3 regions of the Helicovermis profundi genome follow, and region 1 is predicted to be linked to each of the others. Evidence: a T-box and tRNA genes for the amino acid it is inferred to sense, from the RefSeq annotation. Region 1 holds a T-box; the other regions hold tRNA genes.

Evidence for each region. The T-box of region 1 lies ahead of argS (arginine--tRNA ligase). A T-box ahead of a tRNA ligase gene usually reads a tRNA of that ligase, here a tRNA-Arg.
Region 2: it encodes a tRNA-Arg, which carries the amino acid that the T-box ahead of argS (arginine--tRNA ligase) is inferred to sense. The anticodon was not compared.
Region 3: it encodes a tRNA-Arg, which carries the amino acid that the T-box ahead of argS (arginine--tRNA ligase) is inferred to sense. The anticodon was not compared.

The regions. Positions count from the first base shown of each region.
Region 1 is NZ_AP028654.1:1,107,190-1,111,414, reverse strand. Features, by position in the region: gene AACH12_RS04775 (pyridoxal-phosphate-dependent aminotransferase family protein) at 1-265, opposite strand, end outside; gene argS (arginine--tRNA ligase) at 662-2,359, opposite strand; T-box leader at 2,402-2,600, opposite strand; gene AACH12_RS04765 (rhomboid family intramembrane serine protease) at 2,905-3,714, shown strand; gene AACH12_RS04760 (carbon-nitrogen hydrolase family protein) at 3,815-4,225, opposite strand, start outside.
Region 2 is NZ_AP028654.1:384,990-389,214, forward strand. Features, by position in the region: gene AACH12_RS01620 (PAS domain-containing hybrid sensor histidine kinase/response regulator) at 1-1,194, shown strand, start outside; gene AACH12_RS01625 (response regulator) at 1,196-1,594, shown strand; tRNA gene AACH12_RS01630 (tRNA-Arg) at 1,685-1,760, shown strand; gene clpB (ATP-dependent chaperone ClpB) at 2,102-4,225, shown strand, end outside.
Region 3 is NZ_AP028654.1:3,105,930-3,110,154, forward strand. Features, by position in the region: gene AACH12_RS14145 (HD domain-containing phosphohydrolase) at 1-1,355, opposite strand, end outside; RNA gene ffs (signal recognition particle sRNA large type) at 1,489-1,752, opposite strand; gene tadA (tRNA adenosine(34) deaminase TadA) at 1,777-2,247, opposite strand; tRNA gene AACH12_RS14160 (tRNA-Arg) at 2,308-2,384, opposite strand; gene AACH12_RS14165 (OmpA family protein) at 2,422-3,117, opposite strand; gene AACH12_RS14170 (hypothetical protein) at 3,134-3,835, opposite strand; gene AACH12_RS14175 (hypothetical protein) at 3,902-4,225, opposite strand, start outside.

The DNA of each region.
Region 1 (4,225 bases):
ATCTATCTCCAAATGCACCCACGCTAAAAACTGCAGCTTTCTTTCTAGTACAACTTCTAATTGCACCCTCCATTAAACCACTACCAGAAGAAGTTGATAGTATTATTTGTTCTTTAGTAGACCATAATTTCTGCATTTTTTCAGAAATTGACCTTTGTATATTTGAAGCTTCTTTAGTTCTATGTCCTATCATCGGAGTAGCCATTTTCTCTAGAACATCATCAAGTACATTAACTGGTCCTGGTATAAATAATTTTTTGTACAATTGTAATCCCCCTTTATAAATATAAATAAAATTTATTCAAGCTTAATATTAAGCAACAATTGATAAAAATTATTAAATAAGTGATTCATAGACAATTATCAACTATTATATCTTAACACTCACATTTTATCATAAAAATTATTCATTTCAATAATAAATAAAATATAATTATTAAATTTATTATATATTTAGTAATTATATAATATTACTTAGTGATTTTAATTTATATGTCAATAATACACATAAAGCTAAAATATTTTTAGATATAATTTAAAATATTTTAGCTTTATAATCATTTGAATATTAAATTTGTTGGGACAATTTATATATATAAAATAACAATAAAGTCCCTATAAAAATTTTGTTAACTAAATCATTGCAAAATCAAAATTGTCATTACATTTGTTCCGGAGCTTTTAATCCAATTAATGTTAATGCATTTTTTAGTGTCTGTTCAACAGCTTGAACTAACATGATTCTAGCATTTTTTAAATCTAAATCGTCAACAAGTATTGAATTGTCGTGATAGAATCTATTAAATTCCTGTGCCAATTGAATTGTATATCTTGTAATAAGAGAAGGTTCGTATTTTCTTGCAGCATCTTTGACAACATCTGGAAATTTAGCAAGTAACCTTATTACTTCTACTGAGACTTCATCATTTAATTTTGAATAATCAATTTCATTAGATATAGCACCATCTAATTTTCTTAGAACACTACAAGTTCTTGCATGGGTATATTGAACATAAGGTCCCGTTTCACCTTCAAATGACAAAGTCTTTTCTAAAGAAAAAGTATAATCTTTAATTCTATTGTTTGATAATTCTTGGAAAACAACAGCTCCAATACCTATAGCTTTGGCAACCTCTTCTTTATTTTTTAAATTTGGATTTTTTTCTTCAATAATTTCTTTAGTTTTGTCCACTGCTTTATTTAGTACATCTTCTAAAAATACTACTCTTCCTTTCCTTGTAGAAAGCGATCCTTCTTCTAAACCTACCATACCAAAATCAACATGAACACAATCTTTATACCAATCGTAACCCATTAATTCAATTATTTTGAACCATTGCTGAAAATGTAATTTTTGTTGCGAACCAACTACATAAATATTCTTAGCAAATTTATAATGATTTTTTCTATATATTGCAGCAGCAAGATCTCTTGTTATATAAAGAGATGATCCGTCACTTTTAGTAACTAATGCTGGTGGCATATCGTACTCTTCTAAATCTACAATTTCCGCTCCTTTAGACTTTGTAAGAATATTTTTTTCTCTTAGCTCATTTAATACGGCTGGCATTTTATCCGAATAAAAACTCTCGCCTGTATATGAGTCAAATTCAACTCCAAGCATTCCATAAACTCTATTAAATTCTTTTAAAGATACATCTTTAAACCATTTCCACAAATCATATGCTTCTTGATCATTATTTTCAAGTTTCTTAAACCAATCTCTTGCTTCTTGATCAAGTTTTTCGTCCTTTTCAGCTTCTTCATGGAATTTAACGTAAATTTTTAAAAGTTCTGGTATTGGGTTGTTTTCAATATCTTCTTTATTACCCCATAATTTATATGCTACAATTAACTTTCCAAACTGCGTACCATAATCCCCCAAGTGGTTTATTGCAACAGTATCGTACCCTAAAAATTTATGAATTTTGTAAAGAGAATTTCCAATCATAGTTGATCTTATATGACCCATATGAAAAGGTTTTGCAATATTAGTTGAAGAGAATTCTACAATAATCTCTTCACCATTTCCAATATCACTTGAACCATAACTATCTTTTTTTTCATTAACATTCTCTAAAACTGATTTAACAAATATTGTTTTACTATTTGTAAAATTAATATAAGCATTCACAGATTCAATTTTTTCAAAATATTTGTTTCCACTGATTTTTTCTACTAGATCTTTTGAAATCATATTTGGCGATTTTCTATAAATTTTTGATAATTTGAAACATGGAAAAGCAAAATCACCCATATTAGTATATTTTGGAATTTCAAGCAAACTTGATATTTCATTTTTTTCAATTTCTGGAATCACAACACTTAGCAAATCAACAACTTCATTTTTAAAATTAATCATATTTCCTCCTTTATAAAACAAAAATCGCCTCTTGAAAAATCAAGAGACGAATATTATCCGCGTTACCACTCTAGTTGTAGCAAGCTACCACTCAAATCCTTTAATGGGGATACCATAAATTTTTTTAAATTTAAAATCTCAAAAGCTCTTTTTTCATAAAAGTTTATTACTAGACTTACACCAACTCTAGTTCGCTTAAAATAGTACTTAAATTACTTTTCTTTATCATAGATTAGAATATTCATTTGAAATTAATTTTACCACATTTCATATAATAGTACAATATTATAAATATTTTTTTTTACCATAAAGTGATTTTTGCTTTCCTATTCATAAGTGTGTTGCGATATAATAGCAAACATCAAATATTTTGTTAATTCCATATATAATAGAAATAAGCATTCTTTCATGCTATATTATTATAGTAAGTAAATAACTTTTATTTTGCATATTGCACACGATTATGTAAAATGAATATACTATTATAATATAAAACTGGCTGACGTATTATAAATACGCTCGATTTAAAAAGGAGTTTATACATGGAATCTATAATAAAAAATAAAAAAATATATCTAACGGACATAATCCTTATTACTAATATAGTTGTTTTTCTAATTTCACTAGCAATTAAATATATAAGTGGAAGTGATACTTTACTTCTACTAGGAGCAAAGATTAATTATAAAATAGCAAATTACGAACTATATAGACTTGTAACTCCAATGCTTTTACATGGAAGTTTTACTCATATACTATTTAATTCCATTGCACTCTTATCTTTTGGTAGAAGCATAGAAGAAAATCTAGGAAAAAAGCGTTTTTTCTTAATTTATTTAACTGCAGGAATTTTTGGTTCAATTGGTAGTTTTATGTTTGACGATAGTATATCTATTGGCGCATCAGGCGGAATTTTTGGACTAGTAGGAGCATATTTCTATATTTCAGCATTTTATCCTGACGATATAAAAAAATCAATAAGGAAAAACATGTTAGTTATTGTACTAATCAACGTATGGTACGGAACTACCAATCCTCAAATTGATAATTTTGCACACGGATTTGGGCTTATTAGTGGTTTTATTGCTGCATGGGCATACGGATATCCAAATCAAATTAAAATGCAGATTAAAAATAGAATTGCTCAACTCGTCCTAATACTTGGATTTATGTTTTTTATTTTTGTTTCTATCCCTTCATATCAAAGTAAAGCAAATTATTATATTTATAATATTGTCGATTCATACAATGACAAAAACTATGAAAAAACAACAAAATTAATTATGGAAGCAAGCGAAAAATTTCCTCATAATGAAACCATTATTAAATTTAAAAACTCCTTTTTAAAATAAATTAATTTTCTAGCTTAAGCATTTGCTTTACTTTTGCTGAAACTTTAAAAGATATAATATACTTAAACTTTATAAGTATATTATATCTTTTCCTTTTAAACTATTTGTAACTAATTTTATACAAGTCTTCCCTTCTATGTTTCAGAAGAGGAAGTTCATCTCTTATTTTATTTACGTAATCGAAATCAATTTTAGCTGAAATAATCCCCTCTTCTATGTTAGCCTCATTTATAATATTTCCAAAAGGATCAACGATTATAGAATGTCCATACGCTTTGTATGAAGAGTGAATATTTCTTGCCGGGGAAGCTGCAACAAAATACACCTGATTGTCAAGTGCCCTAGCTCTTGCTAATAAGTTCCAATGCATAGGTCCAGTCACAGTATTAAACGCAGCTGGAACAACTATTAGTTTTGCACCCTCAAGTGCAAGAATTCTCATATATTCAGGAAAACGCATATCGTAACAAATAGCAATTCCAATTTTCCCGTACTCCGTGTCAATCACAGT
Region 2 (4,225 bases), 720 kb from region 1:
AATTTTATTAGTCTTATGGAAAATATATTTAAAATAGCTAATGTACAAGCTGGAAATAAAGAAATTGAATTTAAGTATTTAGTAGATAAAAAAATAAGGAAATATTTAAATGGTGATAGCAATAAGCTTAGGCAAATATTAAATAATTTAATCTCTAATGCTATTAAATTTACTTTTGAAGGGCAAGTATATGTTGAAATTAATTTGCTCTTAGATGAGGAAAGTAAACAAAGAATAAAATTTAGTGTTTATGATACTGGAATCGGAATATCAAAAACAAACTATAATTTAATATTTTCTAGTTTTTCACAAGCAGATGGTTCAATCACAAGGAAGTTTGGAGGAACAGGTCTTGGACTCACCATTTCCAAAGAATTAGTAGAAATACTAGGTGGGAAAATATATTTTGATTCTGAAGTTGGAAAAGGTAGTGCTTTTCATTTTGAAGTTGAATTTGATAAGAGCTATGTTATAAATAGTGAAATTGAAGAAGAAGATATATCAGATGATGTAAATAATATTAATATTTTATTGGTAGAAGATGATAAAATAAATCAAATATTAGCTGAAAAAATACTAAAGAAACAAAAAAATAATGTTGTTATAGCCAATAATGGACTTGAAGCATTAGAATTAATTACAGAAAACAAATTTGATATTATATTAATGGATATACAAATGCCTGAACTAGATGGAATGGAAACCACTAGAATTATTAGAGAAAAATTTAAAATTAATACACCTATAATTGCTTTAACTGCATATGCAGCTAAAGGAGATAAAGAGAAATTTATAAAAAATGGCATGAATGATTATATATCAAAACCCATATCTATTAGAGAATTCTATAAGGTTATAGATAGAAATTTAAATAAAAAAAATAAGAATAATGTTTTGAATAATATGATGAAAAGCTTTAATACAAATTATACTCTTAATTCAAAAGAATATTATTCCAAATTCAATCCTTATGTGAATTTACTAGAAAAGAATATAGAAAGCAGAAATTTTTTAGAAATCGAAAAATTATCTCACTATATTAATAATTTAGCTTCTAATTATAATCTTAAAAAAGTAAAAAATAATATTTTAAAAGTAAAATTATATTCAAGAAAAGAAGATATAGTTAATGTACAACTTTATTTTAGTAAAATGATTCACGAGTTTAATGAAATGTTTGAAAGTGAGGACTAATATGAAAATATTAATTGCAGAAGATGATTACGTTAGCAGAAAATTTTTATATAAATTCTTATCTAAGTATGGTGAGTGTGATATAACAATTGACGGTTACGAAACGCTAGAGGTATTTATAATGGCAATAGAAGAAAAAAAATATTATGATTTAATTTGTTTAGATATCATGATGCCAAAGCTTGACGGAGTAGAGGTACTAAAGATGATTAGAGAAATTGAAGAAAAAAATGAAATAAGTGAAAAAAACAAATCAAAAATAATTATGACTACTGCTTTAAATAGTACAGAAAGTGTGTTTAATTCATATGAAAATGGATCTGAAGCTTATGCAGTAAAGCCGATAGATACTGAAAAATTTGTCAGTGTTATGAGAAACCTTGGACTGATAGATATCTAAAGGAATAAATAAGTTAATAGCAAATAAACTTATGAAATAATGCTAAAAAACTTGACCAAAAGTTTTGGTTTGTTATAATTAGTTTGTTAGGCACCCATAGCTCAGTGGATAGAGTGCTAGACTTCGAATCTAGGCGTCGGGGGTTCGAATCCCTCTGGGTGTACCAATTTAAAGGAATACACAATTTTATATTGTGTATTTTTTTATTTTTTGTTTATATTTTACTAGCAGACTGCAATCTAACATTAATCTACGCACAATTTTTTCAGAAATAAAGATATTTTCTCTTTTTACTTTATAATATGGATGAAGACGGTATTTGGTTGTATTATTATATTTTTTCCTTGGTAATTTTTTTTAGATGATAATATATTTAGACTTTTTAATTTTTTGTAAAAAAAATATGAATTCTATTGAATTATCTTTTAAAAGTGTTATTCTATAAGTAAGAATTAGCACTCGATGACACAGAGTGCTAAAATATAAAAATAATAAGAGGTGAATAAGATGGATCAAAATAAATTTACAAAAAATTCTTTAGAAGCTCTAAACAAAGCTCAATTTATAGCTGATGAGTATAGCAACCCAGTCATAGATTCAGAACATATTATATATGCCTTACTTGAAAATGATAAGGGTTTAATTTCACAAATTTTGAGAAAGTTAGATGTTGAATTAAATTTAATAAAAAATGATATAGAAAATATAATAAGTAAAAAAACAAAGGTTTCATCTACAGAGCAAATTTATCTCTCTAATGATGGTAATAGACTTTTGATGAAATCTGAAAAATTAGCTAATAGATTAAAGGATCAATATGTTAGCGTAGAACATATTTTTATGTCTTCTATAGAAATAAGTGAAAGCAAAAATCCTTTATTGAAAGAAATTTATAAAAAATACAATATTACTAAAGATAGAGTAATGGATATATTAAAAGATATAAGAGGTAAAAGGAATGTAGATTCTTTAAATCCTGAAGATACTTATAATGTTCTTAGTAAATATGGAATGGATTTAGTGGATGAAGCGAAAAAAAATAAAATTGATCCAGTGATAGGAAGAGATGAGGAAATTAGAAGAACTATTAGAATATTATCAAGAAAAAATAAAAATAATCCTGTATTAATAGGAGAAGCTGGTGTTGGTAAGACTGCTATTGCAGAAGGGCTTGCTCAAAGGATTGTAAAAGGCGATGTCCCAGAAAGTTTAAAAAATAAAAAAATTTTCTCCTTAAATATGGGTTCTCTTGTAGCTGGAGCTAAATTTAGAGGAGAATTTGAAGAAAGATTAAAAGCGGTATTAGATGAAATAAAGAATAGTGATGGTCAAATAATTTTATTTATTGATGAACTTCATACCATAGTAGGAGCAGGTAAGACGGATGGTGCACTTGATGCAGGAAACATGCTTAAACCATTACTTGCTAGAGGGGAACTTCATTGTATTGGAGCAACTACATTAAATGAATATAAAAAATATATTGAAAAAGATAATGCATTAGAAAGAAGATTTCAGCCAGTTATTGTTGACGAACCTAGTGTTGAGGATACAATTACTATTTTAAGAGGAATAAAAGAAAGATATGAAATATATCATAAGGTTACAATAAGTGATCAGGCTTTGGTCCAAGCGGCTATGCTTTCAGATCGATATATTTCAGATAGATTTTTGCCTGATAAAGCAATAGATCTTATAGATGAAGCATGTGCTTTAGTAAAGACTGAAATAGAATCTATGCCTATAGAATTAGATGATATTTCAAGATATATTATTAGACTTGAAATTGAAGAGGCTGCGCTTAAGAAAGAGAAGGATAAGGTTTCTAAAGAAAAATTAAAAAAAGTTCAAAAGGAACTTGCTAATTTAAAAGAAGAATTTAATAGTAAAAAAGTTTTATGGGAAAATGAGAAAAGTAAAGTAGATAAAGTAAATGAAATAAAAGCGCAAATTGATGATATAAATAATAAAATAAATAAGGCAGAAAGAGAATACAACCTTGAGAGAGCAGCACAGCTAAAATATGGAGATTTACCAAAACTTGAAAAAGAACTTAGTGAAATTAATGATGCTATTAGTGAAAAAAGCGATGAAGATAAGATTATTAGAGAGACAGTTACTTCAGAAGAAATTGCTGGAATAGTATCAAAGTGGACAGGAATACCACTTGAAAAATTGGTAGAAGGAGAAATAGAAAAATTACTAAATCTAGATAGAGAACTTCATAAAAGAGTTATTGGACAAAATGAAGCTGTAAGTAAAGTTACAGATGCAATAATTAGGTCGCGCGCTGGAGTAAAGGATTTAGGAAAACCAATTGGAAGTTTTATTTTTATCGGACCTACGGGTGTTGGAAAAACAGAACTTGCTAAGTCGCTGGCTGAAGTTTTATTTGATGATGAAAACGCTTTGATAAGGATTGATATGAGCGAATATATGGAGAAACATTCTGTCTCTAAACTAATAGGAGCACCTCCAGGATATGTTGGATATGAAGAAGGTGGACAATTAACGGAAAAAGTTAGAAGAAAACCATATTCTGTTATTTTGTTTGATGAAATTGAAAAAGCACACCATGATGTATTTAATATTTTGCTTCAAGTATTAGATGATGGACGAATTACAGATTCA
Region 3 (4,225 bases), 1.1 Mb from region 1:
CTAATAGAACATACAAATGCATCCATAATCAAGTTTATTTTATCAACAATCTTTTGTAGAATTGCACTTAAACCGTCATTACTCGTCATGCTAAATCCCATTTTATTTATTAATAAAAACTCTTTATTTAACTGCTTATATTGATTATATAATTTTAATTTGCTCGTTATATCTACAAATATAATTTGAATATATAATGTTTCTTCATCTAAATTTATCAGTTGAGTATTCCCTCTAAAATTAATTTTACTATTATTTTTAGATACCATCGAAAAATCTAAATTTTTAAAATTTCTTTTTTTAAGTATTTTATCTAAATTACCATTCAAAGTGAGCTTAGAAAATGTTTTTTTCAAAATTTCATTATCCAAATATCCCATTTTATCTAATAGACTGTCTGTAACAAAAATAATTTCCAAATTTGAATCTAAGAGAATTACGTATTTATCTAAATAGTTAGCTTCTTTAATGAAAGTTCCTACTATACTAGCAGTATCACTAATCAACTTTTCTCTTTCACTATTTAAATTAAATAGATTATTTTCTTCAATATTAATCTCATTTTTAACATATTCTAGTTTATCTAAAGAGTTATTCAAATCAAATTCTCTTTTTTTTATTAAACTAATTAATTTTAGAAAACTCATCAATAGATTTTTGAAATATATTCCAAAATATTCGTCACTTTTATCCATTTTTTCTTTATTAATTATATAATCCAAATCAAGTTTAATTTTTTTGCTAGATTTTATATAATATTTTATAATTTTATTTATGTTAATATATATAATTAAATAAAATAAAAATACTATAAAAAAACTAATGCTAGTGCTCATGTTGAAATTGTTAAGCAATTCGTTTTTATCTATAAAAAACACCATTATAAATTTTTTTATATTTGTTGATTTATAATATATAATATAATTACTATTTTCATAAATTTTATTTGGACTATTATTATCAAGTATTATTTTCTTTAAATTATTATTAATATCATTAGCATTAATTAGAGCTGATCTTTCTTCGTCAATTAAAAAAAAATTTGTCTTTAAAATTTTCATATTGTTCGTAATTTTTTCTAATATGTCATCAAATGTAAAATCAATTATATTATTATATTTGCCACTAATCTCAGAAAAACTTCTAAAATTTTTTTTTATTTCAATTTCATTATCAACCCATTCATTGAATATTATGACTTGTTCGTTGAAATCGTTAATTAAAATATCATTAACATATTGATTATTGTATTTTTTTTCATTTATAAAAAAAATACTGATACTTATTAGAGCTGGTAAAATCATAATTAAGATGCTATAAAAAAAATATTTATTTTTAGAAATAAATTTATACATAGTTTGCTCCCTGTTTAATGTAACATATAATTTTATTATATTATTATTTCCAATAATTAGTCAAATTCAGTTTTTTTTACTTATATATAATAAAAAAGATACTTTTAAAAAAAGTATCTTTGCAAAATTTAAGCCATGCACCTATATTCGAAAACAAATCACAAACGGTACCAATATAGTTAACTCAGAAAAGGCTACCTCACGGCACATAAGAGTGTTTGCTTAGTGCTGCTTCCTTCCGGACCTGACACGATTCACAAATTCTTATTGCGTAAGACCCAATCATCAACATCACTTTTATAAGTCTGACTTTGCAATTTGTTGCCTTGTATAGACATCAATCCTGTTATAGCGGACTACAGGTTACAAGGAACCGCTAACTCCCCATCTAGCATGGCAAATTAATATTTACTATAATTATTTATTCTCTTAATTCTTTAAAAAAAGTTTTAATTAACTCTGAACATTCATCTTCTAAAATACCACTAATTACATCTACATGGTGGTTTAATTTATCATAATCTAATACTTTTAAGTTTGACTCCACCATTCCCATTTTAATGTCCTTAGCACCATAGACTAATCGTCTTATTCTAGACTGATATATAGCGCCTGAACACATCAAACAGGGTTCTAGAGTAACATAAATATCACAATCTGTCAATCTCCAAGAATTTAATTTACTTGTGGCCTCTTTAATAACTTCAATTTCTGCATGGGATGTTGGATCTTTTTTAATTTCCTTTTTATTAAAACTCCTTGCAATTATCTCTCCATTTTTTACAATTACAGCTCCAATTGGAACTTCACCTAATTTATATGCCTTTTTTGCTTCTATAATAGCTTCTTTCATATAAGCTTCTAGTGATTCAGTGCTCTTAAATAATGTCATAATTCACCCACAAAATATATTAAGCTATTAATAAGCCCTAAACATATGTTTAGGGCTTTTTGGTGCACTCGAAAGGATTCGAACCTTCGACCTACCACTTAGGAGGCGGTTGCTCTATCCAGCTGAGCTACGAATGCAAATCTTACAAGTAATATATTAATAAGAAATCATGAATTAGTCAATCTTTTTTTTAAAATATATTTCTGTTCTTCTATTAAGGCTTAACTGAAGATCTGAATTGTCTTTATTTATAGGATTTCTATCTTCATTATTCACTACTTCAATACGATTAGCATCAATGCCATTATCAATAAAATAATTTTTTACTACTAACGCTCTATTTAGTGAAAGATCTATAAATAAATATTTTTTATGATCAAAAGCGCCATTATAATTACCTTCAACAACTATAATTACATCATTGTTTTTTAAATCAGCAATCACTTTATCCAAAATAGAAAAATATTTTTCTTTAATTATATATGAGTCAGCATCAAAATATATATTATAGTGATCTTCAAAAGAAGAACTTTCGTTTGTAATTTCACTATTAATTTCCTCAGTGTTAAGCGAACTATCATCTTGAGTTATTTCATCGATATTTTCAGCATCACCTATATCTGTATTGCTGTTATTCACTATTTCTTTTGAAATATCATTTGTATCACTATCCGTATTTTGTTGTGACTCTGAGTTTTTTAATATATCTTCACTACTACTTATGTTATTTTCGCTAACGCCAAGTTCTTTTTGAACATTTTCTAGATTATTATTTATGGAAGATAAAATAAATACAACAATCATTATTATTAGTATAATTAGGCCAATTGCAACATTTTTCCCTCGTTTTGTAAGTTTGTATTTTGACAAAACCTTCACTCCTATATTATTTCTTTGGTTTTACAAATTCAACAATATTAATTATTTTTTGAATCTCATATTCAATCATGGTATTTTGATCTTCTTCAAATTTCTTTCTTACTTCCATTAAATTTTTTAATTCAATAATTCTGCTCTCTAATTCTCTTATTGAAGATTCATTTTTCGCTATTACATCTTCTGTTGATTGTACTGTAGTTTCTAAAACAGTATTAAGAGCATCAATTCTTTGATATGCATCTGTAAGAATTTCATCAAAGTTTATATTTGACACATTTAAAATATTTAAAACTGATTCTCTCTTAATATCTACTGGTAAATTTTCTGGTAGTGCTTTTAAAAAAACATCTGCCATAAAAATTGTTTTTTTCATATCAGAAGATAATCTTGAATTTCTATAAATCTCTTCAATAGAAACTAATTTGTTTTTTTCATACGATCCAATAATTTCGTTTAATTTATCTCCAATTTCGATATCTTCGCTTGTTGTATCATTAATTTTCTCAGTTTCACTCAATTCATTTAATTTTCGCATTAATTCTTTTTCAGCTATACTTTCATCTTTTATTTCTGGCTCTGTTACTAGCAAATTTTCATCATTTAATTCATTCGTACTATCAACAAAATGTACATCTGCATTTTCTGATTCATTTTTTTCTTCAACTTGTTCAATTAAACCCAATTTTTCTAAAAAAGATTTCTTAGCCACAACCTTTAGCCCCCTATTAATAATAATATTTTCTATGAATAATAGTAATCTTAATTAACTCTTTTACTATTTAAGCATATCCTCTAAATATTTAATTCTATTTTTATTTGCTTTTATAAGATTCTTAAATTCTTTAAGTAAAGTTTCTTTATAATGCAATTCTTTTTCTTTTACTTTTATTTGATTTTCCAAAGTACGAATATATGATTTTGTATCTATTATAGTTTTATCGACTAATTGATTTATATTACATATAGAATTTTTTAATTTTTCATCACTTAAGAAAATACTCTTTTTAAGCTCTGTTATTTCAGTTTCATATATCTCCTTTTCTGTATTAGATAGTTTTGCTGAACTACTAAGAGACTTTTTAATTATCTCAATTCCTTC